Regions from separate parts of the Pseudoduganella sp. HUAS MS19 genome, predicted to be linked through region 1. Evidence: riboswitches for the same ligand, from Rfam matches in the RefSeq annotation. Region 1 holds a riboswitch; each other region holds the start of a gene.
What was found. A riboswitch is a leader RNA that binds a small molecule or an ion and turns the genes downstream of it on or off. The one in region 1 is predicted to bind cobalamin.
Positions count from the first base shown of each region.

Region 2: linked by a shared signal. The riboswitch ahead of ACWBU6_RS09500 (TonB-dependent receptor) and the one ahead of ACWBU6_RS01555 (energy-coupling factor ABC transporter permease) in region 1 are both predicted to bind cobalamin.
Region 3: linked by a shared signal. The riboswitch ahead of ACWBU6_RS28130 (cobaltochelatase subunit CobN) and the one ahead of ACWBU6_RS01555 (energy-coupling factor ABC transporter permease) in region 1 are both predicted to bind cobalamin.
Region 4: linked by a shared signal. The riboswitch ahead of ACWBU6_RS29180 (TonB-dependent receptor domain-containing protein) and the one ahead of ACWBU6_RS01555 (energy-coupling factor ABC transporter permease) in region 1 are both predicted to bind cobalamin.

Region 1 is NZ_CM132133.1:336,467-341,898, reverse strand. Features, by position in the region: gene ACWBU6_RS01580 (sirohydrochlorin chelatase) at 1-707, opposite strand, end outside; gene cobM (precorrin-4 C(11)-methyltransferase) at 704-1,495, opposite strand; gene ACWBU6_RS01570 (energy-coupling factor ABC transporter ATP-binding protein) at 1,492-2,352, opposite strand; gene cbiQ (cobalt ECF transporter T component CbiQ) at 2,349-3,083, opposite strand; gene ACWBU6_RS01560 (energy-coupling factor ABC transporter substrate-binding protein) at 3,073-3,420, opposite strand; gene ACWBU6_RS01555 (energy-coupling factor ABC transporter permease) at 3,417-4,097, opposite strand; cobalamin riboswitch at 4,222-4,425, opposite strand; gene ACWBU6_RS01550 (DUF1800 domain-containing protein) at 4,600-5,432, shown strand, end outside.
Region 2 is NZ_CM132133.1:2,066,703-2,072,134, forward strand. Features, by position in the region: gene ACWBU6_RS09485 (DODA-type extradiol aromatic ring-opening family dioxygenase) at 1-180, opposite strand, end outside; gene ACWBU6_RS09490 (hypothetical protein) at 200-1,060, opposite strand; gene ACWBU6_RS09495 (M1 family metallopeptidase) at 1,057-3,198, opposite strand; cobalamin riboswitch at 3,246-3,441, shown strand; gene ACWBU6_RS09500 (TonB-dependent receptor) at 3,513-5,432, shown strand, end outside.
Region 3 is NZ_CM132133.1:6,128,973-6,134,404, reverse strand. Features, by position in the region: gene ACWBU6_RS28155 (undecaprenyl-diphosphate phosphatase) at 1-220, opposite strand, end outside; gene ACWBU6_RS28150 (MFS transporter) at 356-1,498, opposite strand; gene ACWBU6_RS28145 (YkgJ family cysteine cluster protein) at 1,549-1,809, opposite strand; gene ACWBU6_RS28140 (YkgJ family cysteine cluster protein) at 1,824-2,081, opposite strand; gene ACWBU6_RS28135 (hypothetical protein) at 2,106-2,411, opposite strand; cobalamin riboswitch at 2,563-2,779, shown strand; gene ACWBU6_RS28130 (cobaltochelatase subunit CobN) at 2,819-5,432, shown strand, end outside.
Region 4 is NZ_CM132133.1:6,349,756-6,355,187, reverse strand. Features, by position in the region: gene ACWBU6_RS29185 (FecCD family ABC transporter permease) at 1-535, opposite strand, end outside; gene ACWBU6_RS29180 (TonB-dependent receptor domain-containing protein) at 555-2,393, opposite strand; cobalamin riboswitch at 2,463-2,684, opposite strand; gene ACWBU6_RS29175 (histidine phosphatase family protein) at 2,679-3,218, opposite strand; gene ACWBU6_RS29170 (adenosylcobinamide-GDP ribazoletransferase) at 3,209-3,976, opposite strand; gene cobT (nicotinate-nucleotide--dimethylbenzimidazole phosphoribosyltransferase) at 3,982-5,016, opposite strand; gene ACWBU6_RS29160 (response regulator transcription factor) at 5,037-5,432, shown strand, end outside.

The DNA.
Region 1 (5,432 bases):
AAGCGCACCTGGGGGTACTGGCTGCGCAGGTGATCGACCTGGCGGTGGATGCGTTGCATCAGCGTGCCGGTGTACAGGTAGTAGGGCAGCACCACCACCTGCCGCATGCCCAGCGTCACCTGGCGCTGTACCACCTTCTCCAGGCGCGGCCAGGTGATGCCGGTAAAAGCGAGATCCACCAGTTCGTGGTCGCCTTCCTCCAGCAGCCAGCGCGCCATCTTGGCCATCTCGCCGTTGGCGCCGCGGTCGGAGGAACCGCGCCCCAGCAGCACCACGCCGGTTGTGGTCGGATCTGGCATGTCCAGCATGCCCATTGCCTTGCGCAGGCGCCGCTTGAGGATGGCCAGCACCGGATCGCAGGCAGTCAGGTGCGGCGCCAGCAGGAATTCCGTCTGCGGGCAGGCGATGCGCGCGCCTTCGAGCGCCTCCGGAATTTCCATCTTGACGTGGCCGGCAGCGTTCAGGATCAGCGGCACGACCAGCACGCGGCGCGAACTGGCGGCCACTGCCTGCAAGCTGGCGTTCAGCTCGGGCGGCGCGAACTCGATGAAGCACAGCTCGATACGCCAGCCTGGACGGCGGGCGCGCCACATGTCGACGAATTCACGGATCTCCTGGTTGCCGGACTCCTCGCGGGAGCCATGGCCGACGACGAGGATGGTATCGCTCGCTGCTGCAATCGCTGGCATCATGATGGATTGGTTCATGCGCTGGCCTTTCTGAATCGGTGGGTAAAAGTTGGGTCGTACAATTTGGAGCGCACCAGGGTTTCCCAGTGCAGGGCGCCCAGCGTCGGGCTGGCGACGATCATGGCCTGGCTGGCTACGCCGGCTTCGCGGCAGCGGTGTTTGATGTCGGCCAGCGTCCCGCGCAGGATCTTTTCCTCGCCCGGCCAACTGGCCTTGTGCACCACCAGCATTGGTGCGTCTTCCGGCCAGCCGGCTGCACGCAGCGCCGTTTCGACCTTGTACATCAGGGTGATCGACAGGAAGATGCATAAGGTGGTGCGGTGTGCAGCCAGGCTGGCCAGGTCCTCCCCTTCCGGCATGGGTGTGCGGCCCTCAACACGGGTGAAAATCACGCTTTGTGTCACCTCGGGCAGGGTCATGGATTCGCCGGCCGCAGCCATCGATGCCATGGCCGACGAAACGCCTGGTACCACGGCCCATTCAATGCCTTCGGCGCTGAGCGGGCGCGCCATCTCGATCAGGGCGCCGTACAGGCCGGGGTCGCCGGTCTGCAGCCGCACCACTGTGGCGTGGACGCGCGTCTGTTCGATCAGCCATGCCGTCATCTCTTCCAGCGTCATGTCCTTCGAGTCGCGGATGACGCAGCCTGGCGGCGCGTACAGTGTCGCGGCGCGGTCGACCAGCGAACCGGCAAACAGCACGGCGCCGGCTCGCGCGAGCAGCTTTTGTCCTTTTACTGTGATCAGTTCGGGATCGCCGGGACCGGCGCCGATAAACCAGACTTTGCCTGCAGGGCCGGTTGTCATGTCTGTAGTTCTCCTGTTTGTTCGTGGACTGGCTGCGCAGCGAGTGCCGCCAGGACGGCGTCAACGCTGCGCAGGGCCGGGCCGGCGGCAAGCAGGCCGTGCTTTGCCAGTTCGGCATGCAATGCCATTGCCTGCGGCAGGCGCTGGCCTGCGGCGCGTAACGCTTCACGCTGCAAAGCCAGCTGCTGCACTGGAGCAGAGGCGGTGCAGCGGCCTGTCGCCATCAAGTGAATCTCGTCGGCCCAGCGATAGGCGAAGTCGACGTCATGGGTGGACAGCACGATCGTGACGCCGCGTGCTGCCAGGCGGTTGAGCAATGCTTCAAGTTCGGCCTGCGTAGGCGCGTCCAGGCCCGCCATCGGTTCGTCCAGCAGCAGGACTTCCGGCTCCATGGCCAGGACGCCGGCGATGCAGGCGCGCTTCTTCTGGCCGAAGCTCAGGTGGTGCACGGGCCGGCGGCCGAAGCCTGCCAGCCCCACCGCATCGAGCGCCGCGGCCACGCGTGCGCGTACCGTGGCATCGTCGAGTCCGAGATTGAGCGGCCCGAATGCCACGTCTTCTTCGACCAGCGCACAGACCAGCTGGCGGTCCGGGTTCTGGAACACCAGGCCGACACGGCTTCGCAAGGCGTTCAAACCAGGACGGCTGTAGTCATAGGGCTGGCCGTGCCAGCGCAGGTTGCCGGCGGTCGGGCGCAGCAAGCCGTTCAAATGCAGGAGCAGCGTCGTTTTGCCGGCGCCATTGGCACCGAGCAGCGCGTGGCGGCCCCGCCGCAGCGTCAGGTTGCAGCCGCGCAGGCCGGAATTGCCGTCGGCGAACGCATGCTCCACTGCTTCCAGTCCTATCAAGGGAGTCATAGCCTGTCCCGCAAGGAAAATGCCAGCAGCAGCGCGCTCGCAACCAGCGACAGTGCGACATGGCGCCGTGCATGAGGGAAGGACGCAGGCAGGAAACGCAGGCCGCCCTGGAAGGCGCGTGCATCGGCTGCCATTTGCAGTGCCGTTGCACGCTGCCATACCTGCAATGCCACCTGTCCGGCCAGCAAGCCTGTCGACCGCCAGCGCTGGAGCAAGCCACGATGCCCGAGGCGCGCCGCCTGCGCAGTGCCGGCTTCACTCCATGCCTGGCGCAGGACGAACAGCATGCGGTAGCACAGCGCCATCAGGTCCAGCAGCAACGCGGGCATACGCAGACGCCGCATCAACGACAGCAAGTCTGGCAGTGGCGTAGCCAGCACCAGTCCGAGTACCGCAGCCAGTGTGGCGAGCGAGCGCAGTGCAATGTGCGCGACAGCCGGCAGCAGTTCCGGCGCCCAGCGCCAGCCGCCGCCGGCAGCAGGTGTGAACAACATCGTCAAACAGGACAATAGAAGGAAGCCGAGCGGAGCTGCCGCCACGGCAAAATAGCTGCGCACCGGCACGCGCGCGCCGGCAAGTGTGGCGAGCGTCGACAGCAGCGCGAGCACGGCCAGCGTGCCCGGGCTAAGGGCGATCAGGGCGGCAGCCACCCCCGCCAGCGCGAACAGCGCCTTGGCGGCCGGCGTGACGCCCTGCCAGCGGCAGGCGTAGGCCGCGCCATCAATTCGCATCAGTATCCCGCCCCGACGCTGGGTGCGCGCGCCGGCGCTCGCGCTCCCGCGCAACCGACATGCCGAGCCAGAAACCGATTACGCCCGCCCCTGCCGCCGCCTGAAGCGCAAACAGCAGCGACGCGATCTCGCCGCTCGGAGGTTCGAACGGCGGCGCAAACCAAGGCTGGTAGGCGGGTGCGATCGTGCTGATTGCCTGCTGCGCGCGCGCGTCCGCGCCGGCGAATGCTTCTTGCGCCGCGGCCCCCGGCTCCGCCGGCGGCACGGCAGCAAGCCACAGCGGCAACACCGTCAACAGGACGATGGTCCCCCACAGCAAGGCGGTACTCGCCTTCATGCCGCTTTTCCTTTCGCCAGCGCCATCACCGGGAGCGTGCGCAGCTCATGCGCATTGAAGCGCGCCATTGCATTCACCACCAGCACGGACAGCAAGCCCTCGCTGATAGCGATCGGCAGTTGCGTCAGGCCGAAGATGCCGGCGAACTTGGCGAACGAAGCGCCGATGCCGCCGACCGGATCGGGAAAGGCCCAGGCCAATTGGGCCGATGTTGTCAGGTAGGTCGCCAGGTCACCAATGCAGGCAGCCATGAACACTGCCATGGAACGCGACAGGCCCAAGGCGGCCGCCGTGCGAAACACGCCATAGCAAACGAACGGCCCAACGACCGCCATGGAAAACACATTGGCGCCGAGCGTCGTCACGCCGCCGTGCGCCAGCAGCAAGGCCTGGAACAGCAGCACGATGAAGCCCACCGGTACCATCGCAGCCGGCCCAAACAGCAGCGCGCCCAGTCCTACGCCGGTGGGATGCGAGCAGCTTCCCGTCACGGACGGCAGCTTCAGCGCCGACAGCAGGAAAGCAAAGGCCGCAGCCACGCCCAGCAGCATGCGCCGTTCCGGATGCAGCCGCAGGTCCCGCGACATGTTGCGCAAGCCCCAGGCCAGGAACGGAATGGAGACGGCTGCCCAGCCCAACGCATGCGCCGGGGGCAGGAAACCTTCCATGATGTGCATTCGAAACCTCCCGTCGAATGGTCAATGGGAGCACTTTCAGGGGAGAGCAAAAAAGACGGTCGACAAGGCGGGCGGACAAGACGCAGGAAGCCGGTCGACAGCGGCTTCCCTTCACCCCGGAGAATAGTGCTGGCAGTATCGGGCCGGTATTCTGGCTCGCCTTCATCCTCGTTCGGGCCTTCCCGCGCAAGCGCAGTGGCGTGTTTCCGAAGTCGTCAGGCTTACAGCAGCGGGGGCTGCACCGGAATGGCTGCATATGGCAGCGTCACCGGTTTCCCGTTTAACGCGCATCCAGGACAGGACGCGCGCACCCAATTGCCGAATAGTACATTAAAGAACTTGGCGGTGGCAAACCGCACCGTCCTAATAACTTTTATAAAAAAAGTCGCTCCTGACTAGCTTCCGCAGGGTTGAAGAAATCAGACAATCCCGGCGCACGATAGGTTTTACCCAAGCATTTCTCGCTATACTGCTCCCTCCAGGAAATTTCCAAGGGGCAACAATGGACGACACAATCGAACAGAACGAGAGCCTGCCAAAGCTCCCGGCGGCGCTCGCTGCGGCGGCGCTGCTGACCGCCTGCGGCGGCGGTGGCGGAGGCAGTGAAAGCGACGGCGGCAGCACTTCCCCGGTACCGCAGACCTTGGGCGAATCGATTGCCAGCGCCCAGGCCGCGCGCTTCCTCGCCCAGGCGTCGATGGGCGCAACGCGTGAACAGATGGCCAAGGTGCAGGCTGTCGGCTACAGCAAGTGGCTGGACGAGCAAATGGCAATGCCGGCATCGCAATCACGCTGGGACTGGCTGATGGCCAAGGGCTTCAACGCCATCGAGAACAAGAACAACCAGGCCGGTATCGACGCAGCGCTCTGGTTCAAGCTGCTGAAGTCCCCCGATACCCTGCGCCAGCGCGTGACGCTGGCCCTGTCCGAAATCGTTGTCGCTTCGCTGGACGGCTTTACCGGAGCCTGGCGCGCCTTCACCGGCGCCGCCTACATGGACCTCCTCGAGGCCAACGCCTTCGGCAATTACCGAACCTTGCTGCAGCAGGTCACACTGTCGACCGCCATGGGCGAGTACCTGACCTATCGCGGCAACGCCAAGGCCAATCCGAAGACCGGCTCCATGCCGGACGAGAATTACGCGCGCGAGATCCTGCAGCTCTTCACCATCGGCCTGGTGAAACTGAACCCGGACGGCACGGCAACCGAGCAGGAAACCTACACCCAGGCCGACATTTCCGGCCTGGCCCGCGTTTTCACCGGCTGGGACTCGGATCTCGCCGGCGGCACCAACGATACGCCGGACTACCGCAAGCGGCCGATGGTCCAGGTCGG
Region 2 (5,432 bases), 1.7 Mb from region 1:
GAAGTCGCGTCCTTCCCAGTGTGCGGTGACAACGAGCAGGGCCCGGGGCTTGCCGCCGGCCTGGCGCGGCAGGTCACGCAGCGAGGCGTCCAGCTGGTCGTATGCGTTGCCGAACTGCTCGCGCATCCAGGGCCAGGGGCCGCCGCCGTGGGACAGGAAGAAGGTGGGCAGGGTAGTCATGCCCACCAATATACTCCGCTCAACGATTCGTTGCAGACAGCGTCATCAAGGCAAACAGTCGCGCCGCGCGCATCCACGCCATCGCCAGCACGATCAGCTGTGCCAGCAGGAAGCCGGCCAGCAGCAGCAAGCCATTGCTGCCCGCCAGGTTGATACGCGCCAGCGCGAACGCGCCGGCGGCCAGCAGGCCGGCCATCGTCAGCAGCAAGTAACTGCCCAGCATGGCGCCCGGGCGGCGCAGCAACAGCTTGAGCCCCCACCACCAGGCCTTGACCGCGGAGCTGCGGCGGCGATCGATCGCCAACTGGGCACGCCCGGCATCCAGCGTCAGGTTGGCCAGGGCCAGCAGCAGTACGCCTAGCGCGTTGGCGAACAGCGCCCACGCGTCGGCCTCCGATTCGAGCCTGGCCTTCTCGGCCATGTCCCGCGCAACATCGGCCACCGCGCCGCTGACCGCCAGCGCCAGGCCAAACGGCACGACAGCCCACACCAGCATGCGGAACATGCGCGGGTACTCGCTCACGCCGCCGGCGAACAGTTGGCCGAAGCTTGCAGTCTCCTGCGAGCGGCCCGCTGTGACGATCACTCCGGTCAGAAGCGGCGACAGCAGCAGGGTAAGCACCAGGGCGGCGATCCCGCCTGCCTGCAGCGCCAGCTTATTGCGCTTCAGTTCAGCCATGATGTCGGACAGCGCCAGCAGGTCCAGCGAGCTGGCCAGTTCCGGCGCATGCACCGACTGGTCGAGAATGCCGGACAGCGTGCTCCACATCGGCGCAGCGAGAAGCAGGGTGGGCAGCAGTGCGGCCACGAGCCAGGTCACCAGCAGCCGCCACTGCAGGGCGGCGCGGCTTGCGTTTTTCAGGTTGGCGGACAGTTTCATAGCGTTGCAATGAAGGAGATCAGGGTCTGGACGATGGCGGCGAAGGCGAAGCTCCAGCGGCGCGCGGCGCGGCCGTCTGGTTCGAGCGTGCGGCTGTCATCGAGCTTGTTGCCATCGAGGCGGTGCTTGCGGCCGGGATCGAGCTCGGCCGATACGGCCTTGGCTGGCTTGGTCCACTCGAAGGTTCGCCAGCGCTCTTCTCCGTCCCACAGCACGGCTTCGCTGCTGCCGTCGGCGAACTTGACGAGCAGGGTTTGCGGCACGTCGGCGCCGCGCCGGCGCACGGTCACCATGGTGTGGTAGGGGTAGGGCCCCTGATATTCCCTGGCATCCGGGTATTGCTCCTTCCATCCCTTGCGTTGCTTGTTTATCCGTTCCGCCACCTGCTCCGACGTCAGCTCGACGCGCTTGCCGTTCTCGACATGCACGCCTGGCTGCGGCAGCACTTCGGCACTGGTGAATTTGGCGATGCGGTCGTCGACCCGGCTCACGTTGTATACCTGCTGCGCAAACACCTGCTCCACCAGCTTGCGGTTGCCGCTTACGTCGCTCAATACCGCGCGGAAGTCGGCTACGCTCGGATGGCGGAATTTCCAGCGGCGGTAGTATTCCTTGAAAGCGCGTCCCATCACGTCCTTGCCCAACTGGGCTTCCAGGTCGTGCATGGCGGTCGCGGTGCGCGAATATACGGGACCCACACCCTGCAGGCGATGGAAGGCGCTGGCGCCCAGCGGATCCGCTGGCTCTTCGCGCGGGGTCATGGCGCGCTCAGCGTCCCAGACGTCAAAGCGCGGCGCAAATCCGAGCCTGCTGAGCAGGGGCGTGGTGGCATCGACCTTGCGGCCCAGGTCGGACAGCATGCGCGTGTTCCAGTACTGGTTCAGGCCTTCGTCCAGCATCGGTTCTTCGAACTCGTTGCTGGCGAGGATGCCGTAAAAATAACCGTGGCCGAACTCGTGGATCGTGACGAAATCGAGCTCGAAAGCGCTCAAGGTGCCGGGCGTGAGGTCCTTGTAAGCATCGGCAGTGAAGAAGGTCGGGTATTCCATGCCGGCCGCTTCGCGCGCATTGTAGGGAGGGATGACCACGGTGACCGTCTTGTAAGGGTAGGGGCCGAGCGTTTTCGAGAAGTAGTCCAGCGAATCCCTGGCGGCTTTCAGCACCGGCGCGGCGTTCGATGCGTATTCCGGCGGGAACAGCACGGTGATCTTTACCTGCGGGCTGCCCGCGCCGGTCCAGGTGCCGGTCAATGGCCTGGCGGTGCGGCTGTCCGCAGTCCAGGCAAAATCGTGCACGTCGCCTTGTACGAAGTGGTGGGTCAGCTTGCCGTCCTTTTCGGCCGGCGGGCCTTGCAGCTCGCCGGTGGCGCCCACGGTATAGCCTTTAGGTACGGTCAGTTTGACGTCGTAGCTGCCGAAGTCGGCATAGAACTCCGACTCGGCATGGAACTCGTGCGCATTCCAGCGTGCCTGCGTGGCGCCGCGCTCACCGGGCAATTCAAGGACGGCGATCTTGGGGAACCATTGCGCCACCAGGTGGAAGGTGCCGAAGTAGCCGGTGCGCGATACCACGCGCGGCAACTGGTCGAAAAAGCTGATGTCGAGCGTGGTGCTGGCGCCGGGCGCGACCGGCTGCGGCAGGTCCATGCGCACCACGGTGCGGTCGGTGGCGGGGCCGCCATCGGGCTGCACGAACTGCCACGCTACCTTGGCCCCGTTCTGCTGCACGCTGCGCAACGCGATGTAGCCCCATTCGCCGTCACTGGTATCGACGCCGGAGCGCAAGCCGGCGCCGCTCTTGCGCTGCTCGGTGAAGTAGGTGCTGCCGGGATTCTGGAAGGCGTTCAGGTACAGGTGCATGTACACGCTGCGTACCGGATTGCTGCTGCGGTTGCGCCAGGTCAGGCGCTGCTTGCCATCGATGGTGTGCTTGACGGGATCGAGGCTGGCCTCGATCTTGTAGTCAACCACGCGGTCCGACAGCGTGGCTTCCTGGCCGGTGCGCATGCCGCCCCACGCACCGGGGGCGCTGGGCGCGGTGACTGCGGCGGCGTTGCGCGGCGCCGTCGGTATCTCGGCTTGCGGTGCGGCGGCGCCGGCCAGCAGTGCGATGGCCGCGAGCGCGATGAAAGTACGCATGAGTCCCTCATAACAATTTGGCAACGCGTCACTATAGCCTAAGCAGCGTATAATGTGGGCGCCTTGGTGCCCGCCTCCTGTTCATGGAGGCAGTTAAACGGGAAACGCAATGTGCTGCCCCCGCAACGGTACGCAAGCGCCGTCCTCATGACGGCAGGCCGCGCCAGATAACCACTGCAGCTGCAGGAAGGTGGAACGGTCAGTCTTGCCAGCCCGGATACCGGCCAGGGAGGTGGAAGCGCACCCGCACAGGGATCGTCTTCCGTGGATTCCGGCTGCGGGGAGGCAGGCGGAAAATACTCATTCAAAAAGTCATGACCTTCATCACCTCGCGCTGCGCGCTTGCCGCAGCTGTTGCCCTGTGCTTTGCCGCAGCGGCCCAAGCCCAATCCAACACCGTTGTCGTTTCCGGTTCCCGCTTTGCCAGCGATCCATCGCTGCTGCCGATCGGCGCCACCACCATTACCGCGGCAGATATTCGCCGCGCCGGCGTATCCGACGTCAGCCAGGCGATCCGCAAGATCGGCGGCGTATACGGCCGCCAGAGCCTGACCGGCAGCCCCGACTTCGGCCTCGACCTGCGCGGCTTTGGCGCCAACAGCGACCAGAACGTGGTGATCGTGCTGGATGGCGTGCGCCTGAACGAGAACGAGCTGTCCAGTGCGACCCTGTCCACCATCCCGATCGATATGGTGGAGCGTATCGATATCATGCGCGGCGGCGCCAGCGTGCTGTATGGTGAAGGCGCGACCGGCGGCGTGATCCAGATCACCACCAGGCGCCCGCAGGCCGGTGCCCGCAGCGGCAATATGTTCACTGAGCTGGGCCAGTTCGACAGCGGCGAAGTGCGCGCCAGCGTGGTGCAGGGCTTCGACGATTTCGCCTTTGATGCTTCGGCCGGCCACCAGCGCTCCGACAACTATCGCGACAACAACGAGTTCAAGCAGTCGCGCTTCAACGGCGGCGTCAAGTTCCACACAGGCGTTGGCAGCTTCTCGCTGCGCGCCGATATCGCGCGCCAGGACCAGCGCTTCGCCGGCAGCCTGACGGAAGCGCAATTCAACGCCAACCCGCGCCAGACCCTGACCCCGAACGATTTCGGCAAGCTCGATAGCGAGCGCTACACAGCCGCCTGGGAACGCAAGATCGGCGCCTTCGACCTGGCGGCCGAGCTGTCGCACCGCAAGAAGGAAGCCAAAGCCACCTATTTCACCATGTTTGGCGTTTCCAGTTCGGCCTACGACACCGAGCAGACCCAGTTCTCGCCGCGCGTGCGCCACCTGGGCCAGTTCAACGGCGTGCTGAACGAACTGGTTGCCGGCTTTGACTTCGGCCGCTGGAACCGCGTCACCACTGCAACCTTCTCGGCCGCCGACGCCAAGCAGAAGAGCAAGGCCTTCTACGTGCGCGACGAGATGAAATTCACCGGTCGGCAACAGTTCCGCCTGTCCGCCGGTGTGCGCCGCGAACTGTTCGACAAGGACTCGGTCGATCCGATGCCATTCACCAGCGCCACGTACAGCGTCAAGCAAGCCAACAACGCCTGGGAAGTGCAGGGCAGCATGCTGGCCGCGCCAGGCCTGACCGCCTGGGCCAAGCTGGGCCAGAGCTACCGCGTTGCCAACTCCGACGAGAACGGCTTCACCCCGCAAGCCAACAAGCCGCTGGAAACCCAGAGCTCGCACGATGCTGAAATCGGCCTCGGTTACGCGCGGGGCGCCTTCAAGGCCGACGCGCGCATCTTCCGCCACAACCTGGACAACGAGATCTACTACGATCCGACCGCAGGCATGTTCGGCGCCAACACCAACCTGGCCCCGACCCAGCGCAAGGGCTTTGAACTGGACGGCAGCTACCGCTTCGCTCCGGCATGGCAGGTGCAGGGCCACTACCAGCAAGTGGAGGCCGAGTTCCGCTCCGGCCCTAACGCCGGGCGCGAGCTGGCGCTGGTACCGAAGAACATCCTGACCGTGCGCCTGGCATGGCTGCCTTCCGACGGCCAGAGCGCCGACATTGGCGTGCAGCGCGTGGGTAAGCAGCGTTATGGTGGCGACTTTGACAATAGCTGCGACGCCCGCATGCCGGCATATACCGTGGTCGATGGCCGCTACGCGCGCAGATTCGGCCAATGGGAGCTGGCGCTGACCGCGCTGAACATGTTCGACAAGGAGCACTTCAGCCAGGCGTTCAGCTGCCGCGCAGGCATTTATCCGAACAGCGGCCGCCAACTGAAA
Region 3 (5,432 bases), 630 kb from region 1:
TGCCGGCCAACACCTCGCCGATCTTGCGGCGGTATTCCCAGATCACGGCCAGCATGGCGCCCCCCTGGATCACGATTTCGAACACTTTCATCTTCTCGCCCGTGAAGTCGAGCAGGCTGCCCGCCAGGATCAGGTGGCCGGTGGAAGAAATCGGCAGGAATTCTGTGAATCCTTCGACCAGACCCATGATCAGGGCCTTCAGCAGGAGAACGATATCCATTGTGATTTTGTTAAGTGAATCGATGGGAGGACGCGGGCGGCATGCTGCGCGGGCACGAAGCTTACCATGAGCGTCCTCCGGCGACGCACATAATCCAAGGTTAGCCCCGTTGCCCGGGCGCCGGTTTGCGCTGCATCAGGAGTGGACCCGCACCAGGCGGCTGCTGGCGGCCACCAGCAACAGCGCGCCGCCAAGCACGGAAAAGGCCAGGTTCAGGCTGGACAGGTGGGCCACGAAACCGATCAGGGCCGGGCCGGCCAGGATGCCGGCGTAGCCGATGGTGGTGATGGCGGCAATGGCCAGGCTGGCCGGCATGGCGCGCTGGTTGCCGGCGGCAGTAAACAGGATGGGCACGATGTTCGAGGCGCCCAGGCCGACCAGCACGAAGCCGGCCAGCGCCACGGCCGGCGTCGGCGCGGCCACTGCCGTGAAGAAACCGGCGGCGGCGCACAGGCCGCCTGCCAGCAGCACGCGGCGGCCGCCGCAGCGGGCCACGACGCGGTCGCCGGTCAGGCGGCCCACCGTCATGGCGATGGCAAAGGCGGCGTAGCCGAGGCCGGCGCGACCTTCTTCCAGGCCGCGTTCGGCGCTCAGGAACACGGCGCTCCAGTCCAGCATGGCGCCTTCGGCCAGGAAGACGATGAAGCACAGGGCGCCGATGAAGATCACGGCGCCATGCGGCATGACAAAGCCTGGCGCGTCGCCTGCGCCCGCTTCCGGCTGGTGCAGCAAGTCGGGCGCGGCGCGCCACAGCAGGAGCACGATCAGCGCCGCGATGGCCAGGCAGGCGCCCAGCGGCCCGCTGCCAAGCCACAGCAGCAGCGCCATGCCGCCTGCGCCGGCAAAGCCGCCCAGGCTGAACATGCCGTGGAAGCCCGACATCAGGGCGCCGCCGCTGGCCTTTTCGACCATCACCGCCTGCACGTTCATGGCCACGTCCATGGTGCCCAGCGCAGCACCAAACACGAACAGCACCAGCCCGAGCAGGATGGGGGTCGGCGCCAGCGCCAGGCCGGGCAGGGCCAGGCAGACCGCCAGCGCCGACCACAGCACCACCTTGCGGCAGCCAAAACGCGCCGCCAGCGCGCCGGTCAGCGGCATTGCCAGCAGCGAGCCGAGGCCGAGGCACAGCAGCAGCAGGCCGAGCGGGCCTTCCGCCAGCTGCAGGCGCTCCTTGGCATAGGGCACCAGCGGCGCCCAGGCGGACATGGCCAGGCCCGCCGTCAGGAAAGCCAGGCGGGTGGAGCGGCGGTGGCGGTGGTCGATGGTTTGGTTCATGGCTGAACATTCTAGCCGGGAATCGTTTCCAATGCCGGCGGCAGGCGTGTTCAGGGTGCGGTGGCCAGTTCGAGCGCACTGAGCCAGTGCATGGCCTGGCTGCGCGTTTCGCCGCACATCTCGGCCGAGGGCTGCAGGCCGGCGCAGAACGCCGGGCGCTCAGGCTGGCCGAAAATCTTGCAGCGTGCATCGTCTCCCAGTTGCACGCAACGCACCCCGGCCGGTTTGCCGTGCGGCATACCGGGAATCGGGGAAGTGATCGAGGGCGCCGTGCAGCAGGCGCCGCAGGCTGGGCGGCATTGGAAACTCATGATGGGGCGATATTTTACCGCGTCGGCCACCCCAGCCAGCGCATGGCCTGCTCGCGCGACTCGCCGCACACCGCTTCGTCGGCGCTGAATTGAACGCACACGAGGGGGCGTTCGGGCAAGCCATACAGCTTGCAGCGCCTGTGTGAATCGAGCTGGATGCAGGGCACGCCGGCCGGCTTGCCATCTGGCATGCCGGGGATCGGGCTGGAGATTGCGGGCGCCGTACAACAGGCGCCGCAGTGTGGACGGCACGGGATCGGGGTGCGGTTCACAGCCGTGTTTGCGGCGCTGCCTTGCTAGTGGATAACGTGGTGCGTGCGGCTGCCGAAGGCTTTCAGGGCATCGGACAGCGACACTTCGATCTGGCCCAGGTGGGCATCGGCCAGCACCCAAGGTTCGCCGTCCGCGGCATGGCGTTTGGCCACTTCGCGTTCGACCATGGCCGCCATGCGCTCGTGCAGCACTTGCTGGTAGCGCGGCGAATCCGGATTCCCAGCCTGGGCACGGGCATACATATCCGCCCCTTCCCACAGTTCCTGGATGCGCTCATCCCCAAGTCCGGAGGCGGCTGCCAGGACTTGTAATGTTGTCTTGTTATGCATTTTTACTCTCCCAGACACGTTCTTTGACGCGTACTTAGCAGTAAATACCTAATTCTCACGAATTACCAATCATTTCGCAGAAGTGGATCTTTATAACAACAGTCGTTATTTTTCTGGCTAGATTGTCCGCCCAGCGCCGTCTGCTAGAATGGCGCACGTTTATGTGATTGGTGCCTTCCTGCAAGCCTGCCGGGAGGTGAAACGGGAAGCCGGTGCCGCGCGGGATTGCCATCTTGCGCCAGTCCGGCGCAGCCCCCGCTGCTGTAAGCCGGACGAAACTGGCCAACGCCACTGTGCATCGCACGGGAAGGCCAGGCCAGCGGAGGATGAAGGCGAGCCAGAAGACCGGCCAGTCACCTTGATTGTGCGAAGCCCGGGGTGTGGTTTTGCGTGCTCGGAAATCCGCTGTGCCTACCATTACCTTTGCCCGGACCATCGCAGTCCTGCTTTGTGCATTCGCTTGCATGCCTGCCAATGCCGCCGTGCTGTTTGCCGTCGTCACCGAACGCGCTGCGCCTGTCGCCATCGAGGCGGCGCACCGCCACCTGGCGGCCCATCCGCGCGACCGCATCGTCCTGCGCACTGCGGCGCAGTGGATGGCGGCCGACGACAAGCAGGCCGCCCAGTGGCTGGCGCAGGCCGACAGCATCCTGGCGGTAGCGCTGTTTGGCGACCCGGCGCGGCGCCTGAAGGAAGCCTTGCCGCGCCACGCCCGTGCGCCAGCGACAGTGCTGGCCATGAACGGCGAGGCCACGCTCAGCCTGCTGTCGCGCGGGCGGCACGGCAACCTGCAAGGATTTTCGCCGGAAACGCTGCGCCAGCTGTCGACCGAGCAGCCGCCGCAAGCAGCGCTGCAGGCGGCCAGGGCGCGCCCCGCAGCGGCCCAGTGGCTGGCAGCCCGCCAGCTATGGCAAGCCGGTGGCCGCGACAACACGGCGGCCTTGTTCGCCCACTTGCTCGACCCGTCCGCCGCCCTGGCCGAACCGCTGCCGGAACCGGCACTGCGCCTGCGCGCCGGCCAGCGCGAACTGCACGATGCGGCAGCGTGGGGCAGGGCGGCGCAACTGGGCCTGCAGGCCCGCCCCACGGTGGTCGTGCTGGACCTGTCGAACATGGACGGCGCGGTGCCGGATGCCGTGTGCCGCCGGATCGAGCGCAACGGCCAGCAATGCGTGCAGGTGCTGCCGCGCTGGGGCGGCGCTTCGCGCGAGGCCCTGGAGCGCTTGCCGGAACTGATTGCGCCCGCCGTGCCGGCCGCCATGGTGGTGCTGCAGGACTTCGTCGTGGGTGCCGCCGAAGGACGCGAGGCCGTCAGCGGCGCGTTCAAGAAGCTCGACATTCCCTTGTTCAAGGCGATCCGCCTGTCCGACCGCACCGCCATGCAATGGCGCCTGTCGCCGGACGGCCTGCCGCCCGATTCGGTGCAGTACCGGGTGGCGCTGCCGGAGCTGCAGGGCATCGGCCAGCCTGTCGTGGTGGCCGCGCTGGGCGAGCCGCAGCGCGACAAGCTGACCGGCATCGAGAACCGCCCGCCGGTAGTGCTGGCGGCGGAAACGGAACGCCTGGCCGCACGCGTCGACCGCTGGCTGGCGCTGCGTGCCAAGCCGAACCGCGACAAGCGCGTGGCGCTGGTCTACTACAACCACCCGCCGGGCCGGCAGAACATCGGCGCCGACAACCTCGACGTGCCGGCTTCGCTGTTCGACATGCTGCACGCACTGAAGGACGCCGGCTACGCGGTCGGCGCATTGCCGGACTCGCCGCAAGCGCTGCTCGAGCGCATCATGGCGCACGGCGTCAACTTGCCGGAAGACCGCGGCGCCTTGCGCGAGCTGGCGCCTTCCGTGAACAGCGTCAGCGCAGCCGATTACGCGAAGTGGTTCGCGACGCTGCCGCCGCGCGTACGGGGCGAAATGAGCAATGGCCTGCTGGGGCGCCTGCATGCCGACGTGCTGGAAGCGGAAGCTGCCGGCGAATGGGTGCTGGGCCGCAAGCAGGCCGAAGTCGTGATCAAGGAATTGCAGCACCTGGTGGAAGGCGCCGGCCATCCGCAGCGCCAGGCGGCGATCCGCGACCTGGCCGCGCTGGCCGATGGCTATGCGGGCTGCCTGCAGGCCAGGGCGGCGCGCCGCTGTGCTGCGCTGGAGCCCTTGCGCCGCCGCGTGGCCGCCTACGGCATCGAAGGCCTGAAGGGCTGGGGCGCGGCGCCCGGCAAGATCATGGTCGAGGGCGGCAAGCTGCTGGTGCCGGGACTGGTGTTCGGCAACGTGTTCATCGGTCCGCAGCCGCCGCGCGGCTGGGAAGTCGATGAAGAACTGCTGCACGCCAACACCAGCGTGCCGCCGCCGCACCAGTACCTGGCCTTCTACCACTGGCTGCGTGACCGCTTCAAGGCCGATGCGCTGGTGCATGTCGGCCGCCATTCCACCTACGAGTTCTTGCCGGGCAAGGCGGTCGGCCTGTCGGGCGACGATTTTCCCAGCCTGATCGCGGGCGACCTGCCCGGCATTTATCCCTACATCGTGGACGGCGTCGGCGAAGGCACGCAAGCCAAGCGCCGCGGCCTGGCAGTGATGGTCGACCACCTGACTCCGCCATTGGCCTCGACGCCGCTGTATGACGAACTGCTGTCGCTGCGCCAGATAGTCGAGAGTTACGAGGCCGCCAGTTCGGAAACGCTGAAGGCAAAGGCGGCGCAGCTGATGCGCGAACGCGTGGTGGCCCTGAACCTGAAGGCGGAACTGGAGGCGTCGATGGCCGACGTGCTGGCCGTGCGCGGCATCGGCTTCGATGCCGCCGACGATGATCTGCTGGCGCACGAGGTCGGGCATTACCTGACCAAGCTGCAGGAAAAGTTCATGCCGCACGGCCTGCACATTTTCGGCCGCCCGTGGAAGCAGGAGTCCATCGAACTGATGCTGGAGTCGATGAAGAAGGGCGGTATCGACGATCCCGAGGTGGCGCGCAAGCTGGCCGCTTCGCCGCTGAATGAAATGCGCGGGCTGCTGGCAGGCCTGGACG
Region 4 (5,432 bases), 410 kb from region 1:
GCATCAGTGTGACCAGGGCGACGCAGCCGGAAGACAGGATCACGCCGGTCAACAACAGCAGGGCCGTGCCGCCTTCCGCCGCGGTGCCGCCGCGCAGGTCGCGCCGGGCCAGGAAATACAGCATCATCGATACGACCACAGCGCCGGCGAAGGAGGCCGCATCGACCATCCATGCGGCGCACATGAACATCAATGCCGCCAGTGCGCCGACCGACGCGCCGGAAGAAATGCCCAGTACAAAAGGATCGGCCAGGGGATTTCGCAGCAAGGCCTGCATCATGACGCCGGCCAGCGACAGCGAGGCGCCGGTGACGAAGGCGGTGGCCGCCCGCTCGGCGCGCAAGCCAAGCAGGTGGCCGGGCAGGGAGGCCGGTTGCCCGCTGATGAACTCCCGCAGCGCGCCTGGCATGTCGGCCAGCGGGATGCTGACCGATCCGATCATGCCGGCGGCCACCAGGCTGGCCAGCGATAACAGCACCAGCAGGATGACGACGGTGACTGCGCGCAGGCGCAGTTTGGCGGAAAGAGGATGCATAGCGGGCAGCTTATCTCATTTATCTGTAGCCGTAGCGCAGGCCGGCATACACGGTGGACCCGGCGGTGGCGTAATTGCGCGCCAGTTCATAGCGCTTGTCGGCCAGGTTGTTCCAGCGCAGGGTGGCTGTCCAGGCGCGGTCGAACTCCCAGGCCGCATACAGGTTCAGCAAACCGTAGCCGCCCAGGCGGTTGCGGTTGGCCGTATCGTCGAAGCGGTTGCTGGAAACCTGCCATTCGGCGCCGCTGCTCAGCCTGCCCGCAGTATATTCCAGCGCCACATTGCCGTGGCGCTTGGCGCGGCGTACCAGCAGCTTGCCGGTACCGTCGTCTTGCGGGTTTTGCAGGTCGGCGTTGGCGGACAGCGTGAAACTGCCGCCCAGTTGCCGGCGGGCCGACAGCGAAATGCCTTCCAGCGTGGCCTGGTTCACGTTGTAGGCGCAACCGAAGCGGAAGCCGGGCAGCGGGCAAGGAGCGGTGTTTACCAGCAGGTCGGTCAGCTTGTTGCGGTAAGCCACGGCGGCCAGTGCGGTGCCGGCCTGCTCGAAGTGGATGCCAATCTCGCGATTGCGGCCTTCTTCCGGGCGATTGGCCGGCAGGCCGTAGCCGGGGTAGTACAGCTCATTGAAGGTGGGCGCGCGGAAGCTGGTGCCATAGCTGGCATTGACGCGCAGGCCCGCCGTGATGCGGTAGCCGTAGCCAAGCGAGCCGGAGTTCTTTGATCCATACTGCGAGCTGTCGTCGTTGCGGATGGCAGCTGCCAGCAGGTGGTCGCCGCGCTTCATGTTGTAGCTGGCGGCCCAGGAGATGGTGCTGCGCTCGCGCACCAGGGCGGCGGTATTGGATTCGATTTCCTCCTTGCGGTGTTCGGCCAGCAGCTGCAGGCTGTCAGAGCCCAGAGCGATATCGTTCTGCCAGCTGAACTGGGACTGCCTGGTATCGATCTGGCTGGCGGTGGCGGTGAAGCTGCCGGACTTGTCGCGCGACTGCGCCACCTGGGTCGTCATCTGCCAGGCGTCCATCAGGCGATTGCGCGAATACACTGCAGCGGTGCCTAGCTTTTGCGTGCTCCACGCGCGCACTTTGGTGCCGCCGTCAAAATCCGCTTCCTGGTCGCTGTGCAGGAACAATGCGCCCAGTTCATGGCCGCGCGCGATCTGCCATGCCAGCTGGCCGTTGGCGTGCTTGCGGTCGTAGCCGTCGTCGTCGCTGTTGTAGCTGGTGCTGCCCGGCAGGGTGGCGGAGAAGCCGTCGGATCGCTCCCTGCCTGCGCTGAGCGCATAGCTGAAGGCGCCGGCGCTGCCGGAAATGCCGGCGGTGCCGGAACGCGTGCCGTACGTGCCTGCCAATACGCCGGCATCCAGCGCCAAGCCGCCCTGGCCTTTTTTCGTGAAGATCTGCACCACGCCGCCAATGGCGTCGGCGCCGTACAGCGTGCTCAGTGGGCCGTACACGACCTCGATCCGCTCCACTGCGCCCAGCGGAATCGCGTTCCATGCGGCCGCGCCGCTGCTGGCGGAGCCGATGCGCACACCGTCGATCAGTACGATCACCTGGTTGCTGTTGGAACCGCGCAGGAATACGCTGGCATTGCTGCCCGGGCCGCCGTTGCGGCTGACTTCAATGCCGCGCTGGCGCTGCAGCAGCTCGGTGATGGAACCGGCGCCGCTGCGCGCGATTTCTTCCGGGCCGATGGTCAGCGTGTCGCTGATGATGTCGCGCGCTGCCTGCGGCGTACGGGTGGCTGTGATCAGCACGGAGTTCAGTACGGGAGCCTGGGTTTGTGCCTGGACGGCAGGTGCGGCAACAGCCAGTGCCAGCGACGCGAGGGCCGCTTGCCGGGTGACGGGAAAAGACATGACAACTTTCGTAACGGGCCGCCGGCCCACGTCCCCGTAAGCCGGCATGAACAGGAACGGGCGCAGGGCGCGTTCCCACCTGGTCTGGCCGGTATCCGGGCTGGCAAGTCTGGCGGCCTGGCCTTCCCATGCTTTCGCACAGTGGCCGTGAGGTCGCTGCCGCACATTGAAGGCGGCACTTGCTTACCGTTGCGGGGGCAGCACACGTTGGCTGTCAGGGGACAGCGCCGTGTTTCCCGTTTAACTGCATTCGAGAGTTCGATTGCGGGCACCAAAACCCCGCCATTATACGGACTTGGCTGGCCAGGACAAGCGCAGGATCCCGCAATACTTGATGTGGTTTGGTTTGGCGGCGGCCTGCAGCAGGGGGGCGCCGGCGGCGATGGCCGCCATCAGGCGCATGGTGCCGGCGTGGCAGACGATAATGGCGTCGTGCTGCAACCCGTCGAGGAAGGATTGCACGCGGCCTGCCACCTCGCGCACGGTTTCGCCGCCGCCAGGGCGGTAATCGAGCAGGTCGGCGGCCCAGGCGTCGACCTCGGCGTGCGCGACTTCGGGCCAGCGGCGCAGCTCCCAGGCGCCGAAATCCATCTCCGCCAGGCGCGCGTCGGGCGTGAATGCGCCCAGCAGGGAAGCCAGGGCCGTGCAGCGCTGCAGGGGGCTGGAATACAGGCGGTAACCCCGCGCGAGGGCGTCGGCTAATTGCGGTGCCAGGGCGGCGTGGCCGGCGGCGAGGGCGGCCGCCTCGGCCGGGATGTCGCTGCTGCCGTAGCACACGCCCGGCGCCACGTCGGGCTGGGGATGGCGGACGAGGATCAGTTCCACAGGCAGGCCAGCACGCCGAGGTAGAACACGGCTTCCGTCAGCTGCTGGACAGCGCCGAGGCAGTCGCCCGTATAGCCGCCCAGGCGTCGCCGGAATTTGCGCGCCAGCCAGAGAGTCGCCAGCAGCATGCCGCCCAGGCCCACTGCCAGCGCGGTAGCCGTCAGCCAGCCGGCGCAGGCTACTGCGGCAGCAGGCAGGGCCGCCGTCAGCGCCGCGATGGCAAATTCACCGCTGCGCATCTCCTGGGCCAGCGGCTTGGCCTTGCCCTCGGCACGCGCATAGTCCATCCGCCAGATCAGCGAACAGGCCATAAGGCGCGACAGCGGGTGCGCCGCCAGCAGCGCGCCCAGCACCGCCAGTTTCGGCATGCTGGCCAGCGTGGCGACCTTGGTCGCCAGCATCAGGCCGATACCGATGGCCCCATAGGCGCCGATGCGCGAATCCTTCATGATTTCCAGCACTCGCTCGCGCGTGTGGCCGCCGCCCAGGCCGTCGCAGCTATCGGCGAAACCGTCTTCGTGGAAAGCACCCGTGGCATAGATGCCGGCGGCGGTGGACAGCAATACGGCAACCGCAGGCGGCAGCACCAGGGCCGCCGCCGCGTAAACTGCGCCCGCAATCGTCGCCACGACCAGTCCAACTGCCGGAAAATAGCGCGAGGCATGGTGCAGCCACGCGGGCTCGAAGCCTACCCAGCGCGGAATCGGAAGGCGCGTGAAGAATTGCAGTGCGATGAAGAACAGACGCAGCTGCTGCATCGGCCTTACTCGGATTTCTCGCTGACCTGGGCCGACTCGAACGTCGCCATCTGGTTCAGGAAGTTGACGGCGGCATGCAGCAGCGGCACGGCCAGTGCGGCGCCTGTGCCTTCTCCCAGGCGCAGGCCCAGGTTCAGCAGCGGGCGGCCGCCCAGGAAATCGAGCATGCGCTTGTGACCGTTTTCGTCGGAGCAGTGCGAGAACACGCAGTAGTCCAGTACCGCCGGCTGCACGCGGGAAGCCACCAGCAGGGCGCTGGTGACGATAAAGCCGTCGATCAGCAGCACCATGCGGCGCTCGGCAGCTTTCAGCATGGCGCCGGTCATCATCGCGATCTCCAGGCCGCCGAAGGCCGCCAGCGCCTGCAGGCCGCCTTTTGCGTCGGCATGCAGCGCCATGGCCGCTTCGATCACGCGCTGTTTGTGCAGCACCCCTTCCGGCGCCAGCCCGGTGCCGGCGCCCACGCAATCCGCCACCGGGATGCCGGTCAGGCGGTGCATCAACGCTGCGGCGGCTGTCGTATTGCCGATCCCCATTTCGCCGAAGCCCAGGACATTGCCCGGCAGCCCGGCCACCAGGTCCATGCCGCATTCGATCGCTTCCATGCACTGCTGCACCGACATGGCAGGCTGCTGCGCAAAGTTGGCCGTGCCCGGGGCGATCTTGCGGTTGACCAGTCCTTCGCGCGGTCCGAAATCATGCTTGACCCCCGCATCCACCACTTTCAGCGAGCAGCCATTCTGGCGCGCGAAAACGTTGATGGCCGCGCCCCCGGCCAGGAAGTTCTCCACCATCTGCCAGGTCACATCCTGTGGGAAGGCTGAAACGCCTTCCGCCACCACGCCATGGTCGCCCGCGAACACCAGGATGGCGGGCTCGCGCACCTGCGGGCAGGTGGTCTGCTGGATCAAGCCGACCTTGTGTGCCAGTCCCTCCAGCGCGCCCAGGCTGCCCAGCGGCTTGGTCTTGTTGTTGACGGCATGCTCCAGCCGGGCCGCGAGGGCTTCGTCCTTGAGTGGGGTGATGTGTGGGATAGTCATCGCGGAATTATAATGCCGGTATGCGCATACTTATCATTGAAGACAATAAGGATATTGTCGCCAACCTGTACGGCTTCCTCGAGCCGAAGGGGTATGTGCTGGATACGGCAGCCAATGGTTACGGCGGGCTGGCGCTGGCCACCGAGCATGAATACGACGCCGTGGTGCTGGATGTGATGCTGCCCGGCCTGAATGGGCTGGAGCTATGCCGCAAGCTGCGCGGGGAGCTTGGCATGGCCACGCCGGTGCTGATGCTGACCGCGCGCGATACGCTGGAAGACAAGGTGGCCGGCTTCGAAAGCGGCGCCGACGACTACCTGGTCAAGCCTTTCTCGCTGGTGGAGCTGGAAATCCGTCTGCGCTCCCTGGTGCGGCGGGCCCGAGGTGCACAGGGCGCAGCGACGGTGCTGCGGTTC